One region of the Carnobacterium sp. AT7 genome, then DNA from elsewhere that is predicted to be linked to it. Evidence: predicted binding sites of a transcription regulator. Region 1 holds the regulator's gene; the other holds the start of a gene.
What was found. The regulator NrdR, encoded in region 1, represses ribonucleotide reductase genes. The targets are predictions, from matches to a motif close to ACACNATATATNGTGT.
Positions count from the first base shown of each region.

Region 2: the regulator NrdR is predicted to act here: its motif matches at 760-775, upstream of nrdH (glutaredoxin-like protein NrdH).

Region 1 covers NZ_ABHH01000014.1:556-8,642, reverse strand. The annotation lists gene polA (DNA polymerase I) at 1-863, shown strand, start outside; gene mutM (DNA-formamidopyrimidine glycosylase) at 934-1,773, shown strand; gene coaE (dephospho-CoA kinase) at 1,787-2,386, shown strand; gene nrdR (transcriptional regulator NrdR) at 2,564-3,031, shown strand; gene CAT7_RS06700 (replication initiation and membrane attachment family protein) at 3,057-4,505, shown strand; gene dnaI (primosomal protein DnaI) at 4,508-5,437, shown strand; gene thrS (threonine--tRNA ligase) at 5,824-7,761, shown strand; ribosomal protein L20 leader region at 7,807-7,949, shown strand; gene infC (translation initiation factor IF-3) at 7,978-8,087, shown strand, end outside.
Region 2 covers NZ_ABHH01000024.1:16-8,102, forward strand. The annotation lists partial or broken gene CAT7_RS08965 (PH domain-containing protein) at 1-162, opposite strand, end outside; tRNA gene CAT7_RS08970 (tRNA-Arg) at 322-395, shown strand; gene nrdH (glutaredoxin-like protein NrdH) at 872-1,105, shown strand; gene nrdI (class Ib ribonucleoside-diphosphate reductase assembly flavoprotein NrdI) at 1,102-1,467, shown strand; gene nrdE (class 1b ribonucleoside-diphosphate reductase subunit alpha) at 1,454-3,637, shown strand; gene nrdF (class 1b ribonucleoside-diphosphate reductase subunit beta) at 3,653-4,615, shown strand; gene CAT7_RS08995 (DUF975 family protein) at 4,794-5,702, shown strand; gene CAT7_RS09000 (hypothetical protein) at 5,991-7,148, shown strand; gene CAT7_RS09005 (lipoprotein) at 7,207-7,875, shown strand; gene CAT7_RS09010 (CDP-alcohol phosphatidyltransferase family protein) at 8,048-8,087, shown strand, end outside.

The sequences.
Region 1 (8,087 bases):
TGCTAAAAGTGATTGATAAAGAAACAGGCAAAATTCATACGCGGTATATGCAAACAATCGCTCAAACTGGTCGCTTAAGTTCTGTAGACCCCAATTTACAAAATATTCCTATTCGACTAGAAGAAGGTCGGAAAATTAGACAGGCTTTTGTTCCAAGCCATGAAGGCTGGAAAATTTTCGCATCAGATTATTCGCAAATTGAGTTGCGCGTATTGGGACATGTTTCAAATGATAAATTGCTCAAAGAAGCGTTTATTGAAGGTCAAGACATCCATTCAAGCACAGCTATGCGAGTCTTTGGTATTTCTTCACCAGAGGAAGTTTCTTCTGAGATGCGACGTAGAGCTAAAGCCGTTAACTTTGGAATTGTTTATGGCATAAGTGATTATGGTCTATCTCAAAATTTAGGAATTAGTCGTAAAGAAGCGCAACGGTTTATTGACACGTATTTTGAAAAATATCCAGGTGTAAAAACGTATATGGAAGATATCGTGAGAGAGGCAAAAGATAAAGGGTTTGTTGAAACACTTTTCCACCGCCGCCGCTATTTACCAGAAATTAATTCTCGAAATTTCAATTTGCGTTCATTTGCTGAAAGAACAGCAATCAATACTCCTATCCAAGGTAGTGCTGCGGATATTATAAAAATTGCGATGATTAAAATGGATGAAAGATTAAAAGAATCAAAATTGAAAGCGACCATGTTATTACAGGTCCATGATGAATTGATTTTTGAAGCTCCAGAAGAAGAAATAGAAGAATTGAAAGCCTTAGTAGTTGAGGTTATGGAAGGAGCAGTAGAATTGTCTGTTCCGTTAAAAGTCGATAGTAACAGTGGTAAAAGCTGGTACGAAGCAAAATAATAAGGAAGTGTGTCTGCTGTGTTCATTAATAGCAGAGACGCTTTCTTTCATATAGAAAGGAAGTAGAACTTTGCCGGAATTGCCTGAAGTTGAAACTGTTAGAAAAGGATTGGAAAAACTTGTATTAGGAGCAACGATAAAATCTGTTGATGTATATTGGGATCGTATTATAGCCGGTTCCATCGAAAGCACTGAATTTAAGCAGCTTTTAATTGGAGAAAAAATTACAGGGTTTGATCGACGTGGCAAATACATTGTCTTTCATTTTAAGAACTGGGCGCTAGTTTCGCACTTGCGTATGGAAGGTAAATATGAAGTCGAAGAATCAACAGTTCCTCTCAAAAAACACACGCATGTTGTTTTCCATCTAGCGGATGGGAGAGATCTGCGTTATTTAGATGTACGAAAATTTGGTAGAATGACACTGGTGCCTTTAGGGGAAGAGTACAGTATGACTGGAATAAGACTGCTTGGTCCTGAGCCGACTAAAGAGGCATTTGATGAAACAACTTTTTTTAATACATTGCTTACAAAAAAAAGAGCAATTAAACCACTTTTACTAGATCAAAAGATTGTAGCTGGTTTGGGGAATATCTATGTAGATGAGGCCCTTTTTGCGGCTAAAATCCATCCATTACGAATGGCCAACAGCTTGAAAAAACAGGAAGTTTCGCAGTTACATGAGGCAATCATTAAGGTGCTTGGTGATGCAGTTAAAGCGGGAGGAACGACTATTCGTACTTATCAAAATGCGTTGGGAGAAGCAGGGAAATTTCAAGTGAAGTTATCTGTCTATGGTAAAAAAGGGATTCCCTGTATTCGCTGTGGCACACCAATAGAAAAAATAAAGGTTGCACAAAGAGGAACCCATTTCTGTCCTCATTGTCAATTGTTAACGTCTGTTCAGTAAAAGGAGGAAGGAAATGACCATAGTTTTAGGATTAACAGGGAGTATTTCAACCGGTAAGTCAACGGTAAGTAAGCTATTTAAAGAACTGGGTTATCCGGTAGTAGATGCCGACATTGGTGCAAGAGAAGTAGTACAGCCAGGAACGGATGGATTAAATCAAATAAAAGAAACGTTTGGAAAGCAAGTTATTCTAGATGATGGCACATTGAATCGTGCTGCGCTGGGAGAAATTGTATTTAATAATGAGAAAAAAAGAGAGCTACTGAACGGTATTTTGTCTGAACACATACATCAATGGGTAGTATCTAAAAAGAACGACTATTTAAAGCAAAATCCTGCGATCCTTGTATTGGATATTCCGCTATTATTTGAATCGGGTTATGAAAAAGAGGTTGATCAAATTATGGTGGTAGCTACATCAGAGGAAGTTCAGCTAGAGCGATTAATGGAGAGAGATGGGATAAAAAGAGAAGAAGCTTTGAAAAAAATCAATGCCCAATGGTCTATTTCAAAAAAAATCCCTCTTGGAAATAGTATTATTGATAATAATGGAACGCTCACGAATACAAAAAAACAAGTCCTTGAATGGATAAACAAACTAAACGTTAATTAGAGTCTAGTAGTAGGACAAAGCGAACAATCCTTTAAGGTTTGTTCGCTTTTGTACTTAAGTGAGAAACACCTTATTTTAAGCGGTTTTATCTCTGGTTGTTGTATGGTATAATAGAGTAAATAATTGCGTAAAAAAATAGTTTAGATACTTATGACACTTAAGATAGGAATGATAAACATGCAATGTCCACGCTGTCAAAATAATGGTTCTAAAGTTGTTGATAGTCGTCCAGCAGATGATGGACGTGCTATTCGTAGAAGAAGAGAATGTGAAGCTTGTAGTTTTCGCTTTACTACATTTGAGCGAGTAGAAAAAACGCCACTATTAGTCATTAAAAAAAATGGTACCAGAGAAGAATTCAATCGCGAGAAAATTTTAAGAGGGCTAATACGGTCTTGTGAAAAAAGGCCTGTAGCAATGGAACAAGTTGAGAAAATTGTCGGAGACGTAGAAAATCAAATCAGAGGATTGGGCGAAAATGAAATAGCCTCAGCGATCATTGGGGAATACATTATGGAGAAATTAGCTGATATCGATGAAGTTGCTTATATCCGTTTTGCTAGTGTCTATCGCCAATTTAAAGATATGAGTGTCTTTTTGACAGAACTACAAGAATTTGAAAGAAAAAAAGCTGAAAAAAATTAGTTGAAACAGAAAGGTGTGAGTCATTTTGGGGTATCCTTGGAAAAATTTAAGTCCTAAAGATGGTTTTATTGTAAAACAACAAGCTTTACTTTCTGATATCGATCAAAAAATTCTCACTTTTTTGTATCAACCCCTAATTGGGACTGCAGCTTACAGCTTATATATGACATTGTGGACTGAGATTGAAGAAGAGGCCTATTGGAGTGAAGGGATCTTACATTCGGAACTGCTGGCCTTGCTGAATATCGGTATTCCTGAGTTGTATCAAGCCAGAATTAAGTTAGAAGCAATTGGATTGCTTAAAACTTATATCCAAACAGGTTCGACCAAATTAACAATCTATGAATTGCAAGCTCCCCAAGCAAGTGATGTCTTTTTTAAAGATGATTTATTGAGCTTATTATTATTAGAAAAAGTTGGAGAACGAAAATTCAGAAAATTGAGAAATCGATTTGTGATAGAAAGCATCGATAAGAAAAAATTTCAAGAAGTCACAAAGTCGTTTTTAGATGTTTTTCAATTTGATGCTGAATTATTGAAAAGAGAAAAAGATCTCTTGAAAGAACCGGTTTCATATATTGGCAAAACGAGTTCTTCAAAACCAAAAATCGATTCCAAAACATTTGATTTGAAGTTTTTTTATACAGGTTTGAACCAACAGTACATTAATCGTTCTTCAATTACTAAAGAGGTTGAAGAAGCTATCCTTGTATTGCATACGTTATATGGACTAGATGAATTAGCCATGCAACAATTTGTGTTGAATGCTTCTGATATTGAAACAGGACAAATTGATGAAAAAAAATTAAAAAAGTTAGCTTATGATGATTATCATAATAAAAACCAACAGAATATTTCATTAAAAGATGTTGTTGAAAAAGATATCCAAGTTGATGCCAATCAACAAAAAATGCGTGATAATGAACTAACTCAAAGAGGTTTAACAATAGAGGATATTGCGGTCATTGAAGTGAGTGAGCAAATAAGTCCGATTGATTTTATGAATTCTATTAAAGATCAAAAAGGTGGTTTTGTCACAAAACCAGAAGAGTGGACTTTAGAAGAAATTGTAAAAAAAGCCAATTTACCAACTGCAGTTATTAATATTTTGATTCATTATATTTTAGTGGTGAAAAACAATCCCACACTGGATCAAAAATTAGCTTATAAAATCGCTAACGATTGGGCACAAGAAAAAGTAGTGGCTCCTGAAGAAGCCATCCAAAAAGTCAAAAAAATGTATTTAGAAAATGCTGAAAAAAGACAACAACAAGAAAATCGCACTAAAACCTATGCACAAAACAGGAACAACGGCAATTATAGTAAGCAAGTGACCACCAGAAAAGAAACACTTCCTGAGTGGGCTAAAGCAGAAAATAAGCAAGCTGAAGAAAAACCGATGAGCGAAAATGAGAAACAAGCGTTTATGGAGCGATTGAAACGAATTCAAAATTTTGGTAAAGAAGGTGAATAATAATGGAGGACATTGGTGAAAGTCTGACCCGTATGATTAAAGAGCGAAACCTGAGTCATAAATACGAGGAATTAATACAGGAAGTATTAGATGATCCAGATGTAACGCAATTTATTGCAGATAATCGCCAGAAATTGGATGATGAAGCAATTGTTAGAAGTTATGCTAAATTGTACGAATACGTTCAAGAAAAAAAGAAATTTCATTTAAATCAAGGAATGATGGCTCCAGGTTACCATCCTAAATTGGTTTTAAACTACCATTATATTGATGTAACTTATGTACCATCAGCTGAACTAATAGCTAAACAAAAAGAATTAGAAATAAAAAATCGGATTTATTCGATGGACATGCCAAAAGACGTTAGAAATGCTAAATTAGCCAATTTTGAATTGACTGATGAACGAAGATTAGCTATTTCAGAAGTATACGACTTCATTGATGCATATCTATCTAATCCTAAAGCTTTCCATAAAGGGTTATATTTGCAAGGATCATTTGGTGTCGGTAAAACTTATTTGTTAGGAGCTTTAGCTCATGAACTAGCAAAAAATGGCTTTCCTTCTACATTAATGCATCTTCCGTCATTTTCAGTTGAAATGAAACAGTCTATCGGTAAAAATACTACCGGTGAAAAATTGGATTTTGTAAAAAAAGCGCCCATATTAATGTTAGATGACATTGGTGCTGATTCAATGTCCAGTTGGATACGTGATGACGTTCTTGGAGTTATTTTGCAGTACCGTATGCAAGAACAGTTGCCTACATTCTTCTCTTCCAATTTTGATATGAAGCAACTTGAAGAAGAACACTTAAGAGTAACTCAAAGAGGCGAAGATGAACCATTAAAAGCAAAAAGAATCATGGAAAGAGTTCGTTATTTAGCTAAAGAAATAAATATGACAGGTACGAATAGGCGTCATCTCCAATAAAAGTTAATGAGAGAACCTTATTTTTTCCTTGAAATCAGAATCAAAAAGTGCTTTAATAATAGATATAAAAGAAATCATTGAGAAAGACACCAAGACTTGGTTGCGATTTTTTTAGAGAAGAAGACAGTTGCTGAAAGTTTTCTAATTTCGTTCTTGTTTTGACCCCTTTCGAGTGCCACTGTGAACCGTTTATCGAATTAGCAGTTGGTCGTTTAGCTAGCGTTAACAGCTTAGAGTGAATTTAGTGTGTTTGCTAAGTTCTAAATCTGGGTGGAACCACGTAATGAACGTCCCATTTATGGTATTTGATATACTATAAATGGGGCTTTTTTTTTTTTAGCTGAACAAAGATGGTATTTTAAAATTAGAATATGGAGGAATAGACTATGTCAGAAATTAAGATTACTTTTCCAGATGGAGCGGTAAAAGATTTTCCTGCTGGTTCATCTACAAAAGAGATTGCTGAAAGTATTAGCAAAGGTTTAGCCAAAAAAGCATTGGCCGGTAAATTTAATGGCGAATTAGTGGATTTGATTCGTCCGCTTGAGTCAGATGGCTCAATTGAGATTATTACACCTGATCATGAAGATGCATTACAAATTTTGCGTCATTCAACTGCTCATTTAATGGCAAATGCCTTACGTCGTTTGTATCCCGATATAAAATTTGGAGTAGGTCCTGCCATTTCAACTGGATTTTACTACGATACAGATTCTGAAGCACCAATAACAGATGAGGATATTCCAAAAATTGAAGCTGAAATGATGGCGATTGTAAAAGAAAACAACCCAATTATTCGAAAAGAAGTCACTCGTGAAGAAGCCTTAGAAATCTTCAAAGATGATCCTTACAAAGTTGAATTGATTACAAATCTTCCAGAATCAGAAGCAATTACCGTTTATGACCAAGGCGATTTTGTGGATTTATGCCGTGGAGTTCATGTTCCTTCAACTGGTCGTATTCAAGTATTTAAATTATTGTCTCTTGCAGGTGCGTATTGGAGAGGCAATTCAGATAATAAAATGATGCAACGTGTTTATGGAACAGCCTTTTTCGATAAAAAAGATTTAAAAGAGTTTATTCAAATGCGTGAAGAAGCTAAACTACGCGATCATCGTAAACTAGGAAAAGAATTAGATTTATTTATGATTTCTCCTGAAGTTGGTTCTGGATTGCCTTTCTGGTTGCCAAAAGGTGCTACAATTCGTCGTACAATTGAACGTTATATTGTTGACCGTGAAATCAGTTTAGGTTACCAACATGTCTACACACCTATTATGGCTGATGTAAACTTATATAAAACTTCTGGTCACTGGGACCACTATCATGAAGATATGTTTCCACCTATGGACATGGGAGACGGCGAAATGCTTGTCTTGCGTCCTATGAACTGCCCACATCACATGATGGTCTATAAAAATGATGTACACAGCTACCGCGAATTGCCTATTCGGATTGCTGAATTAGGCCAAATGCACCGCTATGAAAAGAGTGGAGCTTTATCAGGATTGCAACGTGTGCGTGAAATGACTTTAAATGATGGGCATACATTCGTACGTCCAGATCAAATTGAAGAAGAATTTAAGCGTACATTGGAATTAATGCTAGCTGTATATGGTGACTTTAATATTACGGATTATCGTTTCCGTCTAAGCTATCGTGACCCTAATAACACAGAAAAATATTATGATGATGATGCAATGTGGGAAAAAGCTCAAACAATGCTTAAAGCGGCGATGGATGATATGGGACTGGATTACTTCGAAGCAGAAGGAGAAGCAGCATTCTATGGTCCTAAATTAGATGTCTTAGTTAAAACAGCTATTGGAATCGAAGAAACTCTTTCAACGATTCAATTAGACTTCTTACTGCCAGAACGTTTCGATTTAACGTATGTAGGAGAAGATGGAGAAAATAACCATCGTCCGGTTGTAATTCACCGAGGTATTGTGTCAACAATGGAACGGTTTGTTGCTTACTTAATTGAAGAGTATAAAGGAGCTTTCCCTACGTGGCTAGCACCCGTACAAGCTACAATTATCCCAGTTAATTTAGATATGCATACAGATTATGCCTATGAAATAAAAAAACAAATGGAACGTATCGGAATGCGTGTAGAAGTAGATGAACGTAATGAAAAAATGGGTTATAAGATACGTGCTTCTCAAACACAAAAGATACCTTATCAATTAGTTGTTGGAGATAGTGAAGTTCAAGATAACACGGTTGCAGTTCGTAAATATGGTGAAAAAGCTACTGTAACAATTAACTTAAGCGAGTATCTAGAGACTGTTTCAAAAGAAATTGAAAATTTCAGTAAATAATTTATTGACATATTCTGTCTAGTAGAGTATGATTAGTTAGTTGAGAAAATCAAGCAGAAGCACCCGCTTCTCGCCTAAGTTGACGAAAGTGTCTCTGGGCTAGATATAAACGATGATAACTTGCATACGGTGTGAGTTAGAAATTATTTATAGGCGGGTTCGTAATGAACTCGTCTATTTTTCTGCTGTTCTTTCTCTCAAATCTAATGGAGGTGTATGACCATAGCAAAAGATATGATGGTAAATGACGGCATTCGTGCACGTGAATTACGCGTTATCGGTAGTAACAGCGAACAACTTGGTGTAATTACAAAAAGTGAAGCGTT
Region 2 (8,087 bases), on a different contig from region 1:
GATTACGATTAATCGTTTGTCAGTGAAGATAATTAAATCACGGACTAACTTGAATGCTAAATCAATTGTTTCGGTTTCTAAAATAACGCCCACTAATTTTTTTCGAGCTTCGTTCTCGCTGATATTCCCAGCGTTTCCTAAAAGACCACCAATTAATCCCATTTTAAAACCTCCTTAAATTCTTTAATCGTTATTGTAAAGGGTATAGTTACTAAATACAACTGATTAAAATAACGTTCTTTCTTAAATTTGAAATTTATTAACAAAAAGTGTTGACTTTTTATTCATTATTGCATATAATTAATTTTGTTGCTAGGACATGTCTCAGTAGCTCAGTTGGATAGAGCATCCGCCTTCTAAGCGGACGGTCGGGAGTTCGAATCTCTCCTGAGACATCAATTAAAAAGTTAGGAAAGCTGGATATAAAGCTTTCCTAACTTTTTTTCGTTAACTGTTTAAATTTTTTGAAAAAAAGAATAAAAATAAAATTAAATAAGTCCTCCTTTAATTAGCTTGAAAATAGTGTAAAGATTTATTCAAAAAAATGTAAAAATATTCTATTATTTTACATAGTACGTTATTTATGGAATTAAAAAAAATAATAAAAAGAAAAAATAATTTTTATTTTTTTCAAATGTGAAAAATACACTAAGCCGATTTTGAATACAAATACTCGTCGCATTTCTCTACGTATATTTGTTCACAATCTTTTGTTGACAACACTATATATAGAAGTAAATGAATATGTCAATAGGTAAACCACTATATATAGTGGTTTATTTATTTGCCAGTAAGGAAGAATGAGTGTAGAATAACAGATAAAGAAATAGAAGCAAGATGATTAAAAAAGACTTTCAAAGGAGAATGTATAATGGCTCAAAAAACGATTATTGTTTACTCTAAACCAAATTGTATGCAATGTAACTTCACTAAAAAATATTTAGAAGATAAAGGTGTCTCTTATGAAGTGAAAGATATCTTTGAATCAGAAGAAGCATTAAATGAAGTGAAGGACCTTGGGTTCAGCTCTGTTCCGGTTATTTCAGTTGAAGGACAAGAAGCATTTAATGGCTTTCGCCCTGATCTCCTTGATCAATTAGTATGAAAGTTGTTTACATCAGCTTAACAGGCCAAACAAGAAAGTTTGTTAAAAAATTAGATATGGATTCGCTGGAGTTGACACCAACGAATCCATATCTTGCTTTAAATGAACCGTTTATTATCATTACCCCGACCTATGATAAAGATGCAACAGATATATTAAATGATTTTATTGAAACGGCTGATAATAAAACGTATTTTAAAGGAGTCGCAGGTGGTGGTAATTTGAATTTTGGCAAACTTTTCGCTTTTACAGCAATAGACTTAGCAAACGAGTATCATGTACCACTATTACATACCTTCGAATTTCAAGGTAATGATGAAGATGTTGCACAATTAAAGAAAGCGGTGAATGAAATTGGATAAACCTAAATTAGCATCAAAACCAAAAGAAATTACGTATTTTAAGTTAAATAATGAATTGAATAGACCAGTAGATGGGAAAATTCCTTTGAACAAGGATCGTGAAGCTGTACGAGCTTATTTTTTAGAACATGTAAATCCGAACACTGTTTTCTTCTATACATTAGATGAAAAGTTGAATTATTTAATTGAAGAAGATTATATCGAAGAAGAATTTTTATTAAAGTACGATAGAGAATTTGTGCGTGCCTTATTTGATGATATTTATAGCCGTAAATTTAGATTCCGTTCATTTATGTCTGCTTTTAAATTTTATACTCAATATGCCTTGAAAACGAATGATGGGGAACGTTTCTTAGAGCGCTATGAAGACCGGATTGTTTTTAATGCCTTGTATTTAGCAGATGGAGACACTAAACTGGCAAGCAGACTTGCAGATGAAATTGTGAATCAACGGTACCAACCAGCTACTCCGACATTTCTAAATGCTGGCCGTAAAAGACGTGGAGAATTGGTTTCTTGTTTCTTGATTCAAGCAACAGATGATATGAATAGTATCGGTCGTGTGGTGAATAGTGCATTGCAATTGTCTCGTATTGGAGGCGGAGTAGGAGTGAATTTATCGAATTTACGAGCTTCTGGCGATCCAATCAAAAAAATCGACAATGCTTCAAGTGGAGTTGTTCCAGTAATGAAATTATTAGAAGATAGTTTCAGTTATTCTAATCAACTTGGTCAACGTAATGGAGCAGGGGCTGTTTATTTGAATGTCTTCCATCCAGATATTGTTTCGTTTCTTTCAACAAAAAAAGAGAATGCAGATGAAAAAATTCGTGTAAAAACTCTTTCTCTTGGACTAGTTGTGCCGGATAAATTCTATGAATTAGCAGCACACGACGAGCAGATGTATCTATTTAGTCCATATGATGTCGAACGTATCTATGGAGAACCGTTTGCGTATATCGATATTACTAAAGAATACGATAACATGGTTAACAATGAAGAAATACGTAAATCAAAAATTAGTGCTCGTGAATTAGAAAATGAAATTTCTAAATTGCAACAAGAGTCTGGTTACCCTTATATTATTAACGTTGATACGGCTAATCGTGAAAACCCAGTCTATGGGACGATTACAATGAGCAACTTGTGTAGTGAAATTTTACAAATCCAAGAACCATCTTTAATTAATAATGACCAAACTTATGAGCATTTAGGAACGGATATTAGCTGTAATCTTGGTTCAACTAATATTGTAAATTTAATGAAATCCCCTAATTTTGGACAATCGATTGATACAATGGTGCGTGCATTAACAATGGTTACCGATCAATCGAGTATCGATGCCGTTCCATCGATTAAAAACGGAAACGACAGATACCACACGATTGGATTAGGCGCTATGGGTTTGCATACTTTCTTAGCCTTGAATCAAATCCATTACGGTTCGCCAGAATCTGTTGAATTTACAGATGTATATTTTAAATTGTTAAATTATTATACGTTAGTTTCTAGTAATAAAGTAGCGAAAGAAAGAGGTACGACTTTTTATAATTTTGAAAAATCGAAATATGCGAATGGGACTTATTTTGATAAGTACATCAACGAAAATTTTGTTTTTTCAAGTGAAAAAGTTCAACACTTGTTTGATGGGATCCAAGTACCTACTATAGAAGATTGGGCAGCTTTAAAAGAAGCGGTAATGAGTGACGGTTTATATCATCAGAACCGTTTAGCTGTAGCGCCGACAGGTTCAATTAGTTACGTAAACGAAACATCATCTAGTTTGCATCCAATCACACGTTTGATTGAAGAACGTCAAGAGAAGAAAACGGGGAAAACTTACTACCCTGCACCTTTCTTATCAAATGACACAATGCCTTATTATAAGTCAGCTTATGATATGGATATGCGTCAAGTGATTGATGTTTATGCAGCAGCCCAAAAACACATTGATCAAGGTATGAGTTTAACGCTCTTCTTACGTTCTGAAATTCCTGAAGGGTTATATGAATGGAAAAATGGACGCACAACCAAACAAACAACACGTGACTTAAATATTTTACGTCATTACGCTTGGAAAAAAGGTGTGAAGTCAATCTACTACGTTCGTACGTTTACGGAAAATTCAGAAGAAATTGGTTCAAATGCTTGCGAAAGCTGCACCATTTAAAAGGAGAGAACAAGAATGACAACGAACTATAAAGCTATTAACTGGAATAACATTGAAGATATGATTGACAAGCTGACATGGGAAAAATTAGTTGAACAATTTTGGACAGATACACGTATCCCGGTATCGAATGACCTAGATGATTGGGCACGTCTGCCAAAAGCGGAAAAAGATATGGTCGGAAAAGTTTTTGGAGGTTTAACACTATTAGATACACTCCAATCACAAGATGGTGTCCAAGCTTTGAAGCCTTTTATTCGCACACAACATGAAGAAGCCGTGTACAATAATATCCAATTTATGGAATCTATGCATGCAAAAAGTTACAGTGCGATTTTCAGTACGTTAAATAGCAAAGTTGAAATTGATGAAATTTTTCAATGGACAAATACAAATGACTTGTTGCAAATAAAAGCCTCAACAATCAATGACATTTACCAAAATGGAACTGAATTGCAACGAAAAGTGGCTAGTGTCATGCTAGAATCTTTTTTATTTTACTCAGGATTTTTTGCTCCATTGCACTATTTAGGAAACAATAAACTGCCAAACGTAGCTGAAATTATTAAATTGATTTTACGCGATGAATCCGTTCATGGCACATACATTGGATATAAATTTCAAATTGCTTATAACCAATTGCCTGATAATGAAAAAGAAGAAATGAAGAATTGGACGTACGAATTGCTTTTTAAATTGTATCAAAATGAAGTGAAATACGCAGAATATTTATATGATGAAATTGGTTGGACTGAAAGGGTTAAAGTTTTTCTTAGATACAATGCAAATAAAGCTTTGCAAAATCTAGGGTTTGATCCTTTATTTCCAGATACAGCCAATGATGTAGACCCTGTTATTATGAACGGTATTTCTACCGGTACATCTAATCATGACTTTTTCTCACAAGTAGGAAATGGCTATTTACTGGGAATGGTTGAATCTATGGAAACAGATGATTATGAAAAATGGACCGTTTAAACGGTTAAAAAAGAGTGATTGGCTAAATGCCGATCACTCTTTTTTTTGTGACTCGTTAGTTGCGAAATGAAAACGACTATAAATATAAATGGAAAAATCGATTAGCAGGGGGATTATAATTGTGCGGCGTTTTGGTTTCAGTTATGATAAGATTAAGTTAAAAAAGGAGATGAACCAAATGGAAAGACGCGAAATAAAGCGTACGGCAAAAAAAATGTTAAAAGGAAATTGGAAAGTAGCTATTTTAAATTTAATTATTATTTCTGTTTTAACTGGGTCAATCAGTCAGATCATACTAACTATTTTAGGAACAGGTAGCTCTCTTACGATGTTCGAATCCGTTATACAAGGAAATATGAATGAGACTGCAATTGTGACTGAACCATCCGTTACAGCTAGCATACAGACTTCGCTCGTCAGCATCCTTGTAGGATTTATTTCAAGCCTATTGTATGCAGGATATGCTTGGAATATGTTAGATATGATAGATGGTGCTAAGTTGTCTATCGAAGGCATGTTTCAAACATTTAAGCGAGACCGCATCTTTAAAACAACGGGATTGATTATTGTGAAGTCTATTTTAATTACACTATGGTCTCTATTATTGATTATACCAGGTATTATTAAAAGCTATAGTTACAGCCAAGCATTGAACTTAATGAAAGATGACCCTTCAATCAGTATTATGGATGCATTAGACCAAAGCCGCAAACTGATGAAAGGAAACAAATGGAAGTATTTCCTACTGCAACTTTCATTTGTTTGGTGGTATATCATACCTTTTATTATTTTTTCTTTGATTCTGCTAGGAAGCATGCGGACCATTGATGCCAGTGTAAAAGCTGGTCCAACTGAAAGTATCGCTCTTATTATAGGCTTTCTTTTATTATTTTTAGCAATCGTGTTGTTCGTCATTGTGATTTCTTTTTACATTGAACCTTATCGTACGACAGCACAACAAATTTTCTATCGTACGCTAACGGATGGGGATACTTATGATCCTACCCATCCAACGGATTACGCTGAAAGTAACAATCCTTATAACGATGAGTATGAAGGCAATCAGTTAAATGATACTGACTTTTAAAAATAACCAGTAATAAAAAAAGAGCTAGAACATAACAAATGTGGTTAACACGTTTAGGATGTTTTAGCTCTTTTTTTAGTCGAAAGATTAAATAACGATTTGTAGTGTATATCTTTTTGTTATTACTGTGTTATGCGCTACAATTAATCTAAGTACAAAACAGTACAAAGATGTACTTATAAAAGTATAGTTATTCGTTTTAAAATCTATCATGAATGGAGGGTAAGTTTCTTTAGAAAAAGATTATTTCTTACTGCTAAGAGTGGCTTAAGAAGGGAGTAGAGAAATATGAAAAAGTTGGGATTTCTACTCATTTTTGTGTTTTTACTAGCCGGGTGTGATATTGGAGGTTTATCAGACAAACTAACTAAAGAACTTTTATCGTCGTCTACTAGCGAAGAAACGAGTAAACGTTCAACTGATTCTAGTGGAGAAGAGTCAGTTGAGAGTGAAAGCGTTATTGAGAACAACGAACTGTTTTCATCAACACAAAAAGCATCTGATAATGAAAATCTTGAAGAGTTGCTGTTAGTTCCGCAAGCCGATGAAATAAAAAAAGGTTTGACCGTTGAAACAGACGAAACGTTAGCGTTGTTGGAAAGGTATGTCAAACAGAATCCTGATATGGGTTATGAGAATGATGTGACGATTGTTTACACCGGAGAAACCTATGGTGAAACTCCAAATCTTGCAGGAATATTTTTTATTATTAACCGAACAGATACTGCAATGGAAGATATTCAATTTACTTATACATTCGGAAAATCAGATAGTGAATTGATTTTTGATAAACAATCTTTTAAATTAGCCGCAGATAGTTTTGGTGTATTAGAGCCAAATACAGTCATGCCTTTGTACTTATTGGTCGATCCGTCTAAAGAACCTCTTTTAGAAGAAATAAATATAAATCAAGTAGTGGAAAAGATTGAAAGCTTTGATTATACGACTGCTACTAGTTTAGAACAACCAGATTCGACTAATGAATCAGCAACAGAACCCAATGAAGCGAATTTGTCGCTTGTTATTCCTAAACAAAATGCCGATAAAGGACAAACATTCGATAACAACCCTCTAATGGCTCAATTTAAGCAACTAGTCTTAGACAGTCCGTATATGGGATTCGATAATGATGTTACAGTGATGTACTCTGGGTTATATGATGAGAATGATACAAATACACTTGCTTACTTTTTTGTGATTAATAAAACGGATATCGCAATGAAGAATATTCAGTATAAATTGAGTTACGGCAATAAAAATGGTGAAATGGTATGGGATCAGAAGTATTCTATTTTGGAAGAAGAAGTATTTGGTCCATTAGAACCCAATGCAGTTCTTCCTCTTACGATGACGGTTCCAAAGGAAAAAACAGATCTGTTCTTTTCTATTATGAAAGATGATGCAGCTATCCGGCTTGATGAATTTAAATATGAAAAGCTAAACTAAATGGAAAATGCTCAGAATAAGGGTTTGTGTTTAGAAAAAAAGGGGAAGGGTGATTAAAATGAAAAAAATATTAACGCTTTTAGGAGCAGTTGTTGTGTTGGCAGGTTGTGATTTAATTGGAGGAGGAGAAGAAAAAACATCTTCTAATGAATCAAGTTCGACAGTTGTATCAAGTGAGACAATGATGAGTTCAGAAATGAGCTCAAAAATGTCTTCTGAATCTAGTATGTTTGGTACAGAAGAGTCCATGACAAGTTCAGATAAGACAAGTGAAACCACAACAGATATGGCCATTCCTCTTGTACCTCAAAAGATGGAATTAGATCAAGGTTTAACGTTAGAAAGTGATTCAGTATTACAAGAAATAGAAATGAGAATGTCTGAAACAGCTGAACTTGGAATAGAAAATGATGTAGCCATTCACTTTACTGGAATGTATTTAGGTGAAACAGGCGCTATGCAAGCTATTTTTATTATCGTGAATAGAATGGATATGGCGATGACGAATATTGACATTACAATTAGTTTTAGCACAGTCAATGGCGATGTAATTTTAGATAAATCAAAGTATAGTTTAACAGAAGACTCTTTTGGCGTGTTGGAACCAGACACAGCAATGCCAATTTATCTGGACATTCCACCTGAAAATGAAGAAGCTTTCTTCAGTACTTCAAATATGGAAGATTTAATTTATACTATTGATGAATTTGATTTTGATGAAAGATAAGAACCCAATTGTCATTTAAACTAGAAGGCAAAACCATTGAATGCAGAGATACAGCATTCAATGGTTTTTTTTGTTAAAAAAATGGGTTGAAAAAAGGCTTAATGGAATCAAAAATACACTAAAAATGGTAGGATTAGTGTAAGAAGTCAATTTATTTGAGAGGTGATGCACATTGAAGATTACCGCAAGAGATTTTTTTACTGTTCCAAATA